2 regions of the Xanthomonas sp. NCPPB 3570 genome follow, and region 2 is predicted to be linked to the other one. Evidence: predicted binding sites of a transcription regulator. Region 2 holds the regulator's gene; the other holds the start of a gene.
The links. Region 2 encodes FliA, which starts transcription of late flagellar genes. Its sites were predicted from a motif close to TAAAGTTTNNCNNNCNNNGGCCGATAA; they were not measured.

Region 1: AC1PLR_RS13570 (GGDEF domain-containing protein) is a predicted target of FliA. The motif match lies at 4,202-4,228, and genes of this name have one in related genera.

The regions. Positions count from the first base shown of each region.
Region 1 is NZ_CM161513.1:3,104,794-3,113,085, reverse strand. It holds gene AC1PLR_RS13580 (hypothetical protein) at 1-1,496, shown strand, start outside; gene AC1PLR_RS13575 (GGDEF domain-containing protein) at 1,850-3,007, opposite strand; gene AC1PLR_RS13570 (GGDEF domain-containing protein) at 3,029-4,105, opposite strand; gene AC1PLR_RS13565 (right-handed parallel beta-helix repeat-containing protein) at 4,434-5,480, opposite strand; gene AC1PLR_RS13560 (penicillin acylase family protein) at 5,559-7,943, opposite strand; gene bfr (bacterioferritin) at 8,137-8,292, shown strand, end outside.
Region 2 is NZ_CM161513.1:2,233,140-2,241,431, reverse strand. It holds gene flhF (flagellar biosynthesis GTPase FlhF) at 1-1,327, shown strand, start outside; gene AC1PLR_RS09825 (MinD/ParA family ATP-binding protein) at 1,314-2,198, shown strand; gene AC1PLR_RS09820 (RNA polymerase sigma factor FliA) at 2,195-2,944, shown strand; gene cheY (chemotaxis response regulator CheY) at 2,964-3,356, shown strand; gene AC1PLR_RS09810 (protein phosphatase CheZ) at 3,357-3,968, shown strand; gene AC1PLR_RS09805 (chemotaxis protein CheA) at 4,233-5,987, shown strand; gene AC1PLR_RS09800 (flagellar motor protein) at 6,313-7,053, shown strand; gene motD (flagellar motor protein MotD) at 7,061-8,008, shown strand; gene AC1PLR_RS09790 (ParA family protein) at 8,008-8,292, shown strand, end outside.

The DNA of each region.
Region 1 (8,292 bases), 870 kb from region 2:
GCCATTGGCTGCTGGCCTTGTCGGCCTTGTGCGTCGTCATGTCGGGATACCTTGCTGGCGCCTTCTGCGTCTTGCGTGGCCCGCGCCAGGCGGCTGCCGCTCTAGCGTTGCTTGCCTGGCCGGTCTTCGCCCGCGCAACCGGGGTGGGCATGATTGCGGTCGAACTGGTCGCGCTGGTCTGGTTGGGTACCTTGTTGATTGGAGCATTCAGGCCGAATCCCGAGATTCCGGTGAATGGGGTACGGGCGACATTGCTGCTTGCATTGCCGCTATCGATGGGACTCTACATGCTGATGGTTCTGGTGCTTTTCGCGCTGGAATTGGTGTGGATCGCGCAGGGATCGCATCCGCTCAATATGGCGGTCCCGCCTCCTGGCGGACATATCGAGGTCGAAAAAATGGAGCCGCGCAAAAGGATGTTGGCTGCGCTGCGCGACAGCAGATATCCCGATGCCGGTCAGTTGGCCATTGCGGTCAAGAGCGCAAAGCCCTCGGGTCTCGACATCCGCCTCGGCAAGCAACCGCAACGCAATGAATTGGCCAACATTGCACCGATGCGATTCGACGACGCGGAACGCAACATTCGCTGGGTATTCAGCCATGACAGCATGCGCCTGAACGGCTATAGCTTATTGGACGGTCAATTCGTCGCAAGCTTGGGAGTCGCTGTGCAGGGGCGCGCATTCCCGCGCGTGGTACTTCCCATCGGCAACCTATCAGGATGGCCTGGTAGCGACGTCGCCCTGGTCGGAGGCGACACCCTATATCGCTATGCAAGTTCAGAAAAGAAGGTTTTTCCTTACGTATCGGTCGACGCTGGAGAAGTGCTGGCAGGCTTGGGTCGCGTCGGCAGTCGAATGATGCTGCTCAGCGATCGAGCGCTCTATTTTGTTGAGCCTGCGCACGATGGTGTTGTTGCAAGAAAACATGTCCGCATTCCACTGCCAGGCGCGATCGGCGACTTGAGCAAGCTGGACCTGATCGAATTGCCAGACGGCTACCTGGTCTGCCTGACGTACTCCGAACAGGCGCATACCGCGGATGGCGCTGTCCCCGCGATTCTTCTGTTGCGCGTGCGTGCCGATGGTCGGTCTGACATCGTCCAATGGCGAAAACTCGCCTTCGACTATCCGGCGATTCATCGTTATCGCGTCTGGTGGCCGTCGCCGGTGCTGCATCTACTACAGGAGTACGCCAAGGCGCTTTTTGCTCCCAACTCGCGACTGACAGTGACCGCTCCGGGACCTATGCCCAGCGGCATCGGCCTGTTGGCAGTTGGCTTGATGCTTGCTTCCGCCGTGGCCGCCTCGATGCGTTTGCGTCTGACGCATCTCTCGCGCCGCATGCGCATCGCATGGCAAGTTGCCTGCGGTGTGCTCGGTCTGCCAGCTCTGGTCTGCTTGTGGCTGCTCGTGCCACGCATCGCCGTCTGCCAGCGCGGCTCCAACCATGGCGTCATCCCTGATTCACCTAGCGGTTGCGTTCCCGCAACGTAGTCCGATCCGATTTCGGCGCATCAATGGTCCGGTAAACCACCGCTAATCCGACCGATGCCGAGACGATGCCCACGGTGGCAAGCTGATCGCCTGTTTCTCGCCAGTTGCGATCGCCGTGACGCTAGTTTCGCGCGAGGATTGCCGACCCCTCCGACCGCACGGTGGCCGGGATGCGCGCGCAGAACGATAGGATGAGCGCGCCAGCCTGCTGCCGTTCGTCATCCACGCGGTCTGATTCGCGCTGGTGGATGCGCGCGCGGCGGCCCCTGGACCGGCTCAGTGCGGTGCTGATGAGCGTGTTGGGCCTGGGCCTGAGTTGCATGCGCGCGTGTAACCGCGAGTCGAGCCTGCAGTTATGTCGAATCCGTGGCCTGCGTCGCGCTGTTGGGCGCATGCTGCAGGGCGGCCATGGTTGCTGGCGGTGTGTGGCTGTCCGTGCGGATCCGGCTCTTGCCGTCGCGCTTGGCCGCGTACAGCGCACGGTCGGCACGCTTGAGCAGATCGGAGATGTCGCCGTCCGGACGCATGCGCGCGACACCGGCGCTGAACGTGAAGGCCACACGCTTTGCGCTGGTCCGCTGCACCCGTTCCAGCAACCGCTGCAAGAGATCCTCGGTCTGCGTGTCGCTCATGCCGTCGATCACGATCCCGAATTCCTCGCCGCCGAGCCGGCCGACCCGGCAGCCTTGCTCCAGCGTCGTCAGCTCCGCGGCCAGCGCGCGCAACACGGCGTCGCCGACATCGTGACCATGGGTGTCGTTGACCTGCTTGAAATCGTCGATATCCAGCATCGCGAATTGCAGCGTGCCGCAATCGCGGCGCCCGCTCGCCAGCGCATGCAACTGCGCCATCAGGGCGCGCCGGTTGGCCAACCCGGTGAGCGCGTCGGTCTCGGAAATGCGTCGGTAGTCTTCCTTCAATTGGTAAGTGATCAGCATGCTCCGCGCGAACGTGCGGTTCATCGCCACGCCGATCAGCGAGACCGCCACGACCAGCAGCCCCAGCAGCGCTGGATCGCCATCGGCGGCCAGCGGCAGCGGTCGGCCGATCAACATGATCGCCCAGATGTAGGCCAGCGCTAGCAGGTAGTCTCTGGTGAAGGGGAAGAGCAGGTTGATGCCCAGGCACAGCGTGGCGGTCGTCGGCAGCCACCAGAATGTGCCGTGTGTGCCCATCTGGCGCAGTTCGACCTGGTATGCCCACGACAGCAGCAGCACGTAGAGTGCGCCGCTCATGCGCCATTGCCAGAAGCGGCGAACCAGCAGGGTGCTGGCGACGGCGCCGAGCATGGAGGCGAGCAGCATCGCGTTGACCAGGGGCCATGGCCGCTGCAGATACGGATTGAGCAGCAGCGTCGCCACCCAGATCGACAGGGTCAGCGCTTGAATGGCCGTGGTCGAGCGGCCCAACAGGTGGCGGATGTGCTCCGGGTACGTCATGTGCTGCTCAGTGCTGCGTCCCGGCGGGTTGGTGATGTGCGGGCGCGCGGTGGGGGCGAGGGACGCCGTCACCCCCTATCTGCCGGCCTCGCGCTACAGCGGTGTGGCCGCCGGCAGAACGGGATCGTGCGCAAACGTTGCGGGCGTGCCGGCCGCGGCCGGCGTGGCGCCGTCCAGGCGAAGGCTGCCGTCGCCCGCGTGCCGGGCTGCAGACAAGGCGCGGTCGGCGCGTGCGAGCAGGTCCGACACCTCGCCGCCGGCCGGCAGCGAGGCCAGGCCGACGCTGCAGGTGAACGCGGCCCCGTCCACGCGCAGGTTGCGGATGCGTTGCTGCAGGCGCTGCAGCCGTTCGCTCGCCTTGGCCTGCGACACGGCCTCGAACAGCAGGCCGAATTCCTCGCCGCCGAGGCGGCCGACACGGCAGCGCGGATCCAGCCGCACCAGCTCCGTCGCCAGCGCCTGCAGCACCGCATCGCCGACGTGGTGGCCGTGCTCGGCGCCGATCCGCTCGAAGTCATCGATCTCCAGCATGGCCAGCTGCACGGCATGCCGGGCGCCGATCGCTGCCTCCAGCTCGGCGATGAGCGCGCGCCGGTTGGGAAGACCGGTCAGCGCATCGGTGGCGGCCAGGCGTCGATCGTTTTCCCGGTGCGCGTAGTTGCTGCGCAGGGCGGTGACGACGACGTGGTTCATGGCCAGCCCGATGATCGTCACCGCCGCCACCAGCAGTTCCAGCAGCGGCAGGTCGGCCGCGGTCGGCACCAGGCTGTCGTGCCAGCCGAGCATGATCGCCCAGGTGCAGGCCAAGGCCAGCAGATAGTCGCGCGCGTGGCTGAACAGCACGCTGTAGCCCAGGCTCAGGGTCACCGCCACCGGCAGCATCCAGCTCGCGCTGGCGCCGCCCATGTGATGCAGTTGCAGCCGGAATGCGGCGTCGAACGCGATCACGGACAGGAAGGCGCCCAGCCGCCATTGCCAGGATCGCTTGGCCATGCGCATGACCGCACCGCTGCCGAGCATGGCGACGAATGCCAGCGCGTAACGCGGGTCCAGCGGATGGCGCAGGTAAGGGTTGCACAGCAGCAGCGCCAGCCAGACGCACAGGGTCAGGCCCTGAATCGCCAGGATCGGCCGGTCGAGGGTGCGGCGGACATGAAGGTGGTAGTTCATCTGCTCTCCCAGAGCGCGGCGGCACTCCAGCGCCTGCGCGGCACGGCCGATCGGTGGTCCAGCGCGGTCCGTCGGTCGCTGGGGCGTCGTCACCGGTTAGCGGCCGCTGCAGGGAGAGCTTGAGCGGCTTGCCGCGTTCGCCGGCGCACCCGCCGTGGTCAGCGTGGCGGGCGGGCGTCCGGCGTCGGGCGGGCGAAGCAGGGGATACCGGGCGCACAGACCTCTGCGCCGTCATGCGCAGGCGCGAAGCCTGGCGGGCGCCTGCCGCGCCAGCCCGCCACGCCACCCTGCCGAGGCAGCGGTGGCGGCGCGGCGGCCCCGCGTGCGCCTACTCGAAGCGCACGCAGTGGCCGTAGCGTTCGGGCTGGATGTCGATGCCCGAGGCATCGGCCTGGTTGTTCTTGCGCCACAGGTTGGGGCGGAAGTCCGGGCCGGTGCAGTTGGCCGCGCTGTCCACGCCGATGGTGTAGGTGTAGGGATTGCCGCGGAAGGTGTTGTTCTCGAAGGTGTTGTCCTGGCTCATGCTGTTGTCCCAGCACAGGATCTGCGGCGTGCGCTGGCGGATCGAGCAGGTCAGGTAGAGCCCGGCGCCCTTGTTGTCGATGAACTGGTTGCCCGCGAACAGGTTGCGGCGTGCGTCGGCCAGGTACACGCCCTGGCTGCCGTTGCGCTCCAGGCGGTTGTCGCGGATCTCGCTGTCTTCCAGGTGCTCGGTGGTGATGCCGGCGGCGACATTGTCGTGGATCACGTTGTCGATCAGTTTGACCTTGGCGGTGCGGTTGAACGACACCCCGTCCCAGGTCGCGCCGGACACGTCGTTGTGCGCGATCAGCAGGTCGCGGCTGTCGAACTCGCTGAGCAGGCAGGCGCTGCGGCACTTGCTCACCCGCAGGTGGGTCAGCTGGATGTTCTGGCCGTTGCGCACCACCACCAGGCTGTTGCTCAGGTACGGGCGTTCGGGCATGAACTCCTTGTCGATGGTGCCGCCGACGATCTGCAACTGCTCCACGCGCACGTCGCGGATCGGCCGGATCGGGCGCTCGTTCTGGTAGTCGCCGATCACGATGGTGGGTTGCTGCACGTGGTCGCGCATGCGCAGCACGGTGCTGTCGCCCTGGCCGCGCAGGCGCAGGCCGTCGCGCTGGATCGAGATCAGCTTGCTCACCGGGAACTCGCCCGCGCTCAGACACACGGTGGCGGGCTTGCCGTCGTTGGGGACGCGATCGATCGCGGCCTGCAGGTCGTCGCCGGGTTCGGCGCGCACGCTGCAGTCGGCGGCGGCAGTGGGCGCGTCGGCAGCCGGCGCGGCGCTGGCGGAGAACGACACGGCCGCGGCGAGCGGCAGCAACAGGGCGAGCAGGGGAGGGCGCTTCATCGGTAGGCAGACTCGGCAGTGGGGGGAAGGCGGCAGGCCGGCGCAGGCGGACAGGCGCCAGCGCGGACCGAGATCAGGTCATTGTGGTGCGGTCGGGCTTAATGTCAGCGTGTACCGGGTCGGGCCAGGCAGGAACTTTGTGGCACGGCCCTGCACCCAGTCGGCGTGGCCGGCGCCCCAGAACGGCGACAGCGGGTGGCCGCTCTGGCCGCCCGGCATGTGCACGATGCCGTCGGCTTCGTGGCCGGGCGCCACCACCATGCGTTCGGAGGCGCCGAATTCCGGGCGCTGCACCCGCGGCATGTTGTCGTCGCCGGGGAGCGGGGTGTCCGGCATGCACAGCCAGCCGCGCAGCGGCCCGGGCAGGCCCTGCGCCAGCGGATGGCAGATCGCCGCGCGGTTCTCCAGGCCCCAGCGGCGCGTGTCCAGCGGGCCTTCGGCCTGCAGCGTCGTGCGCACCTCTGCGGCGGCGTCTTCCAGCAGCGCCTGCCAGCTGCCGTAGCGGCGCGGCAGCAGGTGTAGCGGCTGTTGCTGCAGCAGCGGCCAGGCCACGCCTTCCAGTTGCGGCAGCGCCGGGGGCGCGGCATCGGCGTCCGATCCTGTACGCGCCGGTGCGATCAGGCCGTCGCGGATCCGGGTCAGCACCGCCAGGCGCCAGGCGCGCACCAGGGTATAGCTCACCGAGCCGGTGCTGGCGCGGCCTTCCCAGTGCTTGGCCGCCTTCGCCACGGCGTGCAGCGCTGGCGTCGCCGCACCGGCATCGCGTTGCTGCAGCAGCGCCCACCAGCGCTGCAGGAACAGGGCGCGGTCGTCGAGCTGGATCGCCAGCAACTGCCGTTCGTCGAGGTGCGGATGCAGGCGCAGGTCGTCGCGGATCTGCTGTGCGCGTGCGCCCAGCGCGTAGCCGCCGTCGCCGAGCGGTGCCAGTTCGGCGCCGCCGACCACGCGGGCATTGGCGGTCCACAGTTGCCCGTCGGCGGGATCGATGCGCTGCGGCGATTGGATGGTGGACAGCGGCCACGGCGCGCAGCGCGCGTCCGCCGGCACCGACGCGCGCACGTCGTGCATGACTGCGTCGGCTGCGCAATGCGCGCCGCGCAGCGGCAGCGGGCCGAGCACGCGCCAGCCGATGTGGCCGTCGCGGTCGGCCAGCACCAGGTTCTGCGCGGGCGTGGCGATGCGTTGCGCGTGGGCGAAGGCATCGGGGAGGGACGTGACGCGGGCGAAGTCGGCCAGGCCCAGGTTCAGCGCACCCGGCAGTTGCGCCGCCCAGCGCAATGCCAGGGCGCTGCCGTCGGGTTCATGCTGCAGGATCGGACCGTAGGCGGTGTCTTCCACCTGCAGCATGGTGTCGGGCGCGCCCGACACCCGGATCCGTTCGTTGCGCACGGTGACCGGCGTGCAGCCGGGCTGCGGCGTCGCGGCGCAGGGCGTGAGCCGGTACCAGTCGGCGGTATCGGCATAGCTGTTGGTGAAGCCCCAGGCGATGTGGCCGTTGCTGCCGACGATCACCGCCGGCAGGCCGGGCAGGGAGAAGCCCGACACGTCCACGCGGCCGCCCGGCGCCTGCGCATCGGCATAGCGCAGGCGCACCCGGAACCACAGGCTGGGCGCGCGCAGGGCCAGGTGCATGTCGTTGGCGACGATGGCGCGGCCGTCGGCGGTGCGGCTGCCGGCAATCGCCCAGTTGTTGCTGCCGGGCGCGGTAGGAGCCACCGCGTCGGCGTTGGCCTGCGCGGCCCCATCCGGCAGCCTGCGCAGATCGACCTGACCGGCGTCGGGCAACACCGCGTCGCCGACCGCGCTGCCATCCAGCGCGGCGTCCCAACTGCTGCCTTCGTGGCGCAGCAGGGCGTACAGCGGCGCGGGCAAGCGCTGCTGCAGCCGGTACAGCTCCAGCTTGCGATCGAGCTGCTTGCCTTGCAGGTCGAAGTACATCGCCTGCCCGGCCAGCGCCGAATCCACCGGCTGCCAGTCGCGCGGCGCGGCGAACAGCAACAGGTACGGCCACGGCCGCACCCGCAGCGCGTGCAGGCCCTGGTTGACGCCGGCGCTGTAGGCCTGCAGCGCCGCCGCGTGCGTGCCGGCGAACGCGGCCAGTTGCGCGCTGCTGCGGGCGCGTAGGCGCTGCGCACGGCGCGCCTTGTCCACGCCCAGCGCGTGCGGGCCGACCAGCTCGGACAGTTCGCCGGCGGCGGCGCGGCGCAGCAGGTCCATCTCGAAGAAGCGCTCCTGCGCATGCACGTAGCCGAGCGCGCGCATCGCATCGGCTTCGTCGGCGGCCTCGATGGTGACCGTGCCCAGTGCGTCGCGCTGGATGCTCACCGGCGCCCGCAGTCCTTGCAGCGGCGCCTTGCCGTCCAGCGCGGCCAGGCTGCCGCGCAGCAGCAGCCAGATGCCCAGGACTAGGGCGGCCGCCAGCAGCAGCGTGCCCAGCAGCAGGCGTTTCCATCGACCGCGCATCGTCTCTCTCTCCGGTGGCAAGTCTCCGATTCTAGACACGCGTGCGTGTCGTTCCCGCGTAGGCGCGGCGCGCTGTGCGCAGGGTCACGCATCGTGGGTGGTGCGACTCGGGATGTGAATGATTCCGATTGGAACGCGGCGCGGCGGCATCGGGCACTATGGCGCCCTCAGTCGACCCCACGGAGCCCGCCCCATGAAGGGACACCCCGACGTTGTGCAATGCCTCAAGGAGCTGCTGCGCGGCGAACTGGCCGCGCGCGACCAGTATTTCATCCACTCGCGGCGTTACGAGGACCAGGGCCTGCTGGCGCTGTACGAACGCATCAACCACGAGATGGAAGAGGAGACC
Region 2 (8,292 bases):
CCGCGGCAGTGCCGCGCCGGCCGCTTCCGCCACACGGCCGCTGACCCAGCCGGCGGCGCTGGCCGCCTCGGCGATGCCCGCCGCGGCCGCCCCGGCTGCCGCCGCACGCCAGGCCGCCCCGGCCAAGGCCGCGGCACCGGTCACCGGCCGCGCCGAGTTCAGCATCCCCGAGGACGTGTTCCGCAACGCCCCGATCAGCGTGCCCATGCCCAGCCCGTTCGCGACCCCGGCGCCGGCCGCCGAGGCCATGCCGGCCTGGCGCGACGACGTCGCCGCGGTGGCGCTGACCCCGCTGGCGAGCCCGAGCACGGCTCCGGCCCCGGCCGCGCCGAGCGTGGCAAAGGCCGACGCGCCGGCCGCTGCCGGAATCCCGGCGGCCGCCACGCTGGCGGCGGTGCCGACCTTCCCCGCCCCGCAGAACGACGAACAATTGACGCAGCTGCGCGACGAACTGGCGCTGATGCGGCAGATGATCGAGCGCGAGATGAACCGCCTCACCGACGAGCGCCTGCGTGGCTCGCCGGTCCGTGCCCAGGCGCTGGAGCTGATGGACGACTACGGCTTCGACAGCGGCATCACCCGCGACGTGGTCATGCAGATCCCCGCCGACCTGGAGCTGCACCGCGGCCGCGGGCTGATGCTGGGCCTGCTGTCCAAGCGCCTGCCGATCGCCCCGCTGGACCCGCTCGAGGAAGGCGGCGTGATCGCCCTGATCGGCCCCACCGGCGCCGGCAAGACCACCACCATCGCCAAGCTGGCCTCGCGCTTCCTGGAGCGCCATGCCGCCCGCGACGTGGCCCTGGTCACCACCGACACCATCCGCGTCGGCGGCCGCGAACAGCTGCACAGCTACGGCCGCCAGCTCGGCATCGCCGTGCACGAGGCCGACAGCGACGCCGCGCTGCAGCAGCTGCTGGAGCGCCTGGCCGACTACAAGCTGGTGCTGATCGACACCGCCGGCATGGGCCAGCGCGACCGCGCCCTGGCTGCCCAGCTGCACTGGCTGCGCGCCTCGCGGGTGGTCCGATCCTTGCTGGTACTCCCCGCCAACGCCCATTTCTCCGACCTGGACGAGGTGGTGCGCCGGTTCGCCGGCGCCGACCCACAGGGGGTCATCATGACCAAGTTGGACGAGACCGGGCGGTTCGGCAGTGCCTTGTCGGTGGTCGTGGACCACCGCCTCCCCATCACCTGGGTGACCGATGGACAGCGTGTGCCGGACGACCTGCACCGCGCCAACGCCGCCAGCCTGGTATTGCGCCTTGAAGATTTGCGGCGCGCTGCCGATAAGCCCTGTACTCCGGAGCAGACCCATGCCGTCGCGTGACTACGTCAATCTGACCAATGCCTTCCCCCTGTCGGCGACGCGCAGCGAACCGCTGGGTCCGGTGCGCACCATCGCCGTGACCGGCGGCAAGGGCGGCGTGGGCAAGACCAACATCTCGGTCAACCTGTCCATGGCGCTGGCCGACATGGGCAAGCGCACCCTGCTGCTGGACGCCGACCTGGGCCTGGCCAACGTCGACGTGCTGCTGGGGCTGACCCCCAAGTTCACCGTGGCCGACCTGGTCGCCGGGCGCTGCACCCTGGAAGAGGTGCTGATCGACATGCCCAACGGGCTGATGGTGGTGCCCGCCGCCTCCGGCCGCCGCTACATGGCCGAGTTGCCGCCGGCCCAGCACGTGGGCCTGGTCAACGTGTTCTCCGAGTTGCAGCGCGAGCTGGACGTGATGATCGTCGACACCGCCGCCGGCATCACCGACAGCGTGCTGACGTTCTGCCAGGCCGCGCAGGACGCGGTGGTGGTGGTCTGCGACGAGCCGGCTTCGATCACCGACGCCTACGCATTGATCAAGGTTCTCTCGCGCGAGCGCGGCGTGGACCGGGTGCAGATCGTCGCCAACATGGTCCGCGACCTCAACGAAGGCCGCCTGCTGTACGACAAGCTCAGCCGGGTCTGCGAGAAGTTCCTCGGCGACGTGTCGCTGAACTACCTGGGCTGCGTGCCGCAGGACGACTGGCTGCGCCTGTCGGTGCAGCGCCAGCAGCCGGTGGTCAAGGCCTACCCGTCCAGCCCGTCGGCGCAGGCGATCAGCGAGATCGCCCGGCGCACCGCGCGCTGGCAGGCGCCGACCGCCCCGCGCGGCAACGTCGAGTTCTTCGTCGAACGCATCATCCAGCGTGGGGTGGCCGCATGAACGCCGCCGCCCACTACCGCGCCGTCCAGCGCAACAGCGCCAACGACTACATCACCCAGCACTCGGACCTGGTCCGGCGCATCGCCCACCACCTGGCGGCGCGGCTGCCGGCCAGCGTCGAGATCGACGATCTGATCCAGGCCGGCATGATCGGCCTGATCGAGGCCTCGCGCAGCTACGACGCCGAACAGGGCGCCTCGTTCGAGACCTATGCCTCGATCCGCATCCGCGGCGCGATGATCGACGAGATCCGCCGTGGCGACTGGGTGCCGCGCTCGGTGCACCGCCGCGCCCGCGACGCCGCCTCGGCGATCCGCAAGATCGAACAGAGCACCGGCCGCGCCGCCGCCGCCAACGAAGTGGCCGCGGCGATGGACATGCCGCTTCCCGAATACCTGCGTTTGATGGAAGATGCCGCCCGCGGCCAGGTGCTGAGCCTGGAGTCGCGCATCGAGGACCATGGCGAACTGGATACCATCGCCAAGGGCGGACCCAATCCGCAGCAGATGCTCGAGCGCAGCGAATTCGGCCGCGAGCTGGGCAAGGCGATCGCGCAGTTGCCCGAACGCGAGCAGTTGGTGCTGTCGCTGTACTACGAGCAGGAATTGAACCTCAAGGAAATCGGCGCGGTGCTCGGGGTCAGCGAGTCGCGCGTGTGTCAGATCCATGGCCAGGCCACGGTACGGTTGCGCGGACGCCTGAAGGCGTTCGAGGTCGCCGATGCCGGTCTGGAAGACGAAGAATAGGAACCCTTAGGAGTCAGTGGTGAACAAGAACATGCGGATTTTGATCGTGGACGATTTCTCGACGATGCGACGCATCGTCAAGAATCTGCTCGGCGATCTGGGCTTCACCAATACCGCCGAGGCCGAAGACGGCAACAGCGCCCTGGCCGCGCTGCGCTCGGCGCCGTTCGAGTTCGTGGTCACCGACTGGAACATGCCGGGCATGACTGGCATCGATCTGCTGCGCAACATCCGCGCCGACGACAAGCTCAAGCACCTGCCGGTGCTGATGGTGACCGCCGAGGCCAAGCGCGAGCAGATCATCGAGGCCGCACAGTGCGGCGTGAACGGCTACATCATCAAGCCGTTCACCGCGCAGACGCTGCAGGAGAAGCTGGGCAAGATCTTCGAACGCCTGGGAGCGACCGCCTAAATGGAAGCCACCGCCGAACGTACCGCCCTGATCGAACGCCTGCAAGGCGCGCTGGACGCGCTGGAAAACGGCGACGAGGCCGGCTGGCGCAGGGAGATCGACACCCTCGCCGCCTGGCGCACGCGGCCGATGATGCAGGGCCTGAGCCGGCTCGCGCGCGATCTGGGGCAGGCGCTCGGCGAACTGCCGGTGGTGCCCAGCGAGGCCGGCGAGCTGGACGACGCCTGCTCGCGCCTGGACCACGTGGTGGAGATGACCGAACAGGCCAGCCACCGCACCCTGGACCTGGCCGAGGAATGCCGTGCGCTGGCCGACCAGCTCGCCGCCGGCGGCCTCAGCGGCGACCAGAGCGAGATCCTCGACAAGATCCGCCACAACCTCACCGAAATGGCCCTGGCGCAGAGCTTCCAGGACCTGACCGGGCAGATCATCCGCCGCGTCGCCGGCATCGTGCGCCGCGTGCACGAAGGCTTCGGCGCGCTGGGTCTGCCGCCGAAGGAAGAAAACAAGAAGGCCGACGGCAGCCTGGCCGGTCCGGCCCTGCCCGGCCTGGACCGCCACGGCGTGTCGCAGCACGACGCCGACGACCTGCTGTCCGGATTGGGACTCTAGAGCCTGCCCACGCCATTGGAATAGGCCACGCCGCACTTGGGTGCGCGCGGCGAGAAGAATGAGGGAATTTATGTCAACAAACGACCAAATGATGACGCAGGTTCGCGCGCACCCAAGCGCGGCCCTTCGGGTTGCCGTGTCCGGCCCCCAGGCGGCCGCGCACGGCTTGAACAGGCGGTCGGCCTGTCGCGGCGCCGCGCGCAACCACCTGGGAACCGGACACGGCAACGTGGCCTGTTCCAATCGCGTCGGCAGGCTCTAGCCATGAGCGCCGTACCCGACGACATCGCTGCCGACTTCATCATCGAGGCCCAGGAAATCCTGGACCGGCTCGGCGAGCAGCTGGTGTCGCTGGAGCAGGCGCCCGAGGACAGCGGCCAGCTCAACGCCGTGTTCCGCGGTTTCCACACGCTCAAGGGCGGCGCCGGCTTCCTGGCGATCAACGCCATGGTCGAGCTGTGCCACGCCGCGGAGGAAACCCTGGGCATGGCCCGCGCCGGCCAGGCCACCCTGCAGGCGCGGCACTTCGACGCCGCGCAGCAGTCGCTGGACTACCTGCAGTCGATGCTGGACGCCTTCGGCAGCGGCCAGGAGCCGCCGCGCGCGCCGGCGGAGCTGATCGCGCAGTTCGACGCGCACGGCGACGCCGCGCCGGCGCCGGCGCCGGCCAAGAGCGCCGCGCCGGCGCCCGCCGCCAAGGCGCCCGCGGCCGCCGCGGGCGATGCCGACCTGATCAGCGACGACGAATTCGAGGCGCTGCTGGACCAGTTGCACGGCGATGCGCCGCCGGCGGCCACGCCGCAGGCGCTGCAGCCGGCGCCGCGTGCGCCCAGCGCCGCGCCCAAGGCCGCGGCCGCCCCGGCCAAGGCCGCCGAGCCCGAGCACACCGTGCGCGTGGACACCAAGCGCCTGGACGCGATCGTCAACCTGATCGGCGAACTGGTGCTCTCGCGCAACCGCCTCAAGACCCTGCGCGTGCGCCTGCGCGACGAGGAACTGGACCGCGCGGTCAGCAGCCTGGACATCGCCACCGCGCGCCTGCAGTCGGCGGTGATGCGCACGCGCATGCAGCCGGTCGGCAAGGTGTTCTCGCGCTTCCCCAAGGTGGCGCGCGACGTCGCCCGCTCGCTCAACAAGGAAGTGGAACTGGAGCTGATCGGCGCCGACACCGAACTGGACCGCAACCTGGTCGAGGCGCTGGCCGATCCGCTGGTGCACCTGGTGCGCAACGCGATCGACCACGGCATCGAAGCCCCGGCGCTGCGCGAAGCCACCGGCAAGCCGCGCGGCGGCCACGTGCGCCTGTCGGCGCAGCAGGAAGGCGACTACGTCAGCATCGAGGTGCAGGACGACGGCGCCGGCATCGACCCGGAACGGCTGCGCGCCAAGGCCCGCGAGAAGGGCCTGATCGACCCCGAGGCCGCGGCCCGCCTGACCACCGAGGAATGCCTGCACCTGGTGTTCCTGCCCGGCTTCTCGACCAAGTCCGAGGTCACCGACATCTCCGGCCGCGGCGTCGGCATGGACGTGGTGCAGTCGCGCATCCGCGAACTCAGCGGCCAGATCCAGATCCAGTCGGAACTGGGCCGCGGCAGCCGCTTCCTGATCCGCGTGCCGCTCACCCTGGCGATCCTGCCGACCCTGCTGGTGCAGGCCGGCGACACCGTCTATGCGCTGCCGCTGGCGCGCGTGGTGGAAGTGCTGCACGCCCCGCGCCGCTCGCTGGGCTGGTTCGACGGCCGCGCCGTGCTCGACCGGCAATCGCACACCCTGCCGCTGGTGGACCTGCGCCAGTGGCTCAACATCGACGCCCCGCAACTGCCGCTGCTCACCGTGGTGGTGCTGCAGGCCGGCGAATCGCGCATGGGCCTGGTCGTGGACCAGGTCCGCGGCCGCGAGGAAGTGGTGATCAAGCCGCTGCCGCGCTCCCTGCGCGGCCTGCCCGGCTACGCCGGCGCCACCCTCATCGGCGACGGCCGCCTGGCGCTGATCCTGGATGTGGATGGCTTGAAGGCTTGAGGGGCCGGGATTGGGGATTCGGGAGTGGGGATTCGCAACGGCGGCTTCCCTGGGGCCTCGTTTTCCCTGATTCCGCCGTAGGAGCGGCTTCAGCCGCGACGCGGTGAGGCTGGGATTGGCGATAGCACGCGCGGCGCAGTGCCAATTGCCGAGACGATCCGAACGATTGTGCTTAGGCAACGCGCCAAGGTCCGCGCGTCGCGGCTGAAGCCGCTCCTACGACACACCGACCAACCCTGCGCCCTCGCGCTCTTGCCAATCCCAAATCCCGACTCCCGAATCCCGCCCCCATCAAGTCCCCTGGCCCCTGGCCGATACCTCCTGCATGGACAAGCTCAGTCTCATCGGCCTGCTGTTGGCGATTCTGTCGCTCATCGGCGGCAGCATCCTCAAGGGCGCCGGCATTTCGGCGCTGTGGTCGCCGGCTGCGTTCGTGATCGTGATCGTCGGCACCGTCGCCGCGATCCTGGTGCATACCCCGCCGTCCGTGTTCCGCCGTGCGTTCCAGATCGCCAAGTGGATCCTGTGGCCGCCGCCGAGCGATCGCCAGGCGCTGCTCAAGCAGATTGTGGAATGGAGCAACATCGCGCGCCGCCAGGGCCTGCTCGGGCTGGAGAACCAGGTGCCGCAGCAGCAGGATCCGTTCGTGCGCAAGGGCCTGCAGATGCTGGTGGACGGCGTGGAGCCGGAAGCCATCCGGCACATGCTGGAGATCGACCTGGAAGGCCAGGAACATTGCGACCTGGCCGCGGCCAAGGTGTTCGAGGGCATGGGCATCTACGCACCGACCCTGGGCATCATCGGCGCGGTGCTTGGCCTGATCGCGGTGATGAAGAACCTGGCCGACCCGAGCAAGCTCGGCCACGGCATCGCCGCCGCGTTCACCGCCACCATCTACGGCATCGCCTCGGCCAACCTGCTGTTCCTGCCGATGGCCGCCAAGCTCAAGAGCGTGATCAAGCACAGCTGCGGCGAGCGCGAAATGATCATCGAAGGGTTGATCGCCATCGCCCAGGGCGAGAACCCGCGCAACATCGAATCGAAACTGGCCGGATTCTTGCATTGAGTTGCCAATGGCCCGCAAGCACTCCCACGACGAGCACGCCAACCACGAGGCATGGGCCATCCCCTATGCCGACCTGATGACGTTGCTGCTCGCCTTCTTCGTGGTGATGTACGCGCTGTCCACGATCAACGAAGCCAAGTACCGGGTCATGGCCGATGCGATGAGCGCGGCGTTCGGCGGTACCCCGACGACCCTGCGTCCGGTGCAGGTCGGCGACCACGCGCTGCAGGGCCAGGGCGGCGAGCGGCCGACCCCGATCAAGTCCAGCCCGGCGCTGACCCTGCCCGACCCCAACCGCCTGCCTACCGGCACCGCGCAGCGCGGCGACGACCTGCGCGACGCGCAGCAGTTGCGCCGCGCGCAACGCCAGCTCGACAGCATCGCCGACCGCCTCGGCGCCGCGCTGGCGCCGCTGATCCAGAAGAAGCTGATCACCGTGCGCCGCGCCGGGCTGTGGATCGAAGTGGAGATCAACAGCGACATCCTGTTCGGCTCCGGCTCGGCCGCGCTCGACCAGAGCGCACGCGCCACCCTGGCGGAACTGGCGCAGGTGCTGTCCGGCGTGCCCAACGGGGTGCGTGTGGAGGGCTATACCGACAACACCCCGATCGCCACCGCGCAGTTCCCGTCGAACTGGGAACTGTCGGCGGCGCGCGCGGCCAGCGTGGTCCACCTGTTCGCCGACCAGGGCCTGCAACCCTCGCGACTGTCGATGATCGGCTACGGCCAGTTCCGCCCGCGCGCCAGCAACGACACCCCGGCCGGCCGCAACGCCAACCGCCGCGTGGTGCTGGTGATCCTGGCCGATTCCGGCGACAGCAGCGATACGACGCCGTCGGCCCCCGACCGTCTCAGCGCCGGCGCCGCGCCGGCCACCCCGACACCCCCCGCCGCGGCGGCCCCCGGCAGCGCCGTTGGGTCCCGCGCAGTACCTGCCATTGAAGGAGTCAACTGATGCGCATCTGGGCGATCGCCAACCAGAAAGGTGGCGTGGGCAAGACCACCACCACGCTGGCCCTGGGCCGTGGGCTGGCCATGCTCGGGCACCGCGTGCTGATGCTCGATCTCGATCCGCACGCCTCGCTGACCCGGGCCTTCGACGTGCCGCAGGAACCGCAGCCGCCGGGCGTGCTGGATCTGTTCGGGACGCCGCCGGGCGAACTCGCCGCGCTGGCCCGCGACACCGCGGTCGAGCGCCTGAGCTTCGTCTGCGGGCAGACCGCGCTGGCCACCCTGGAA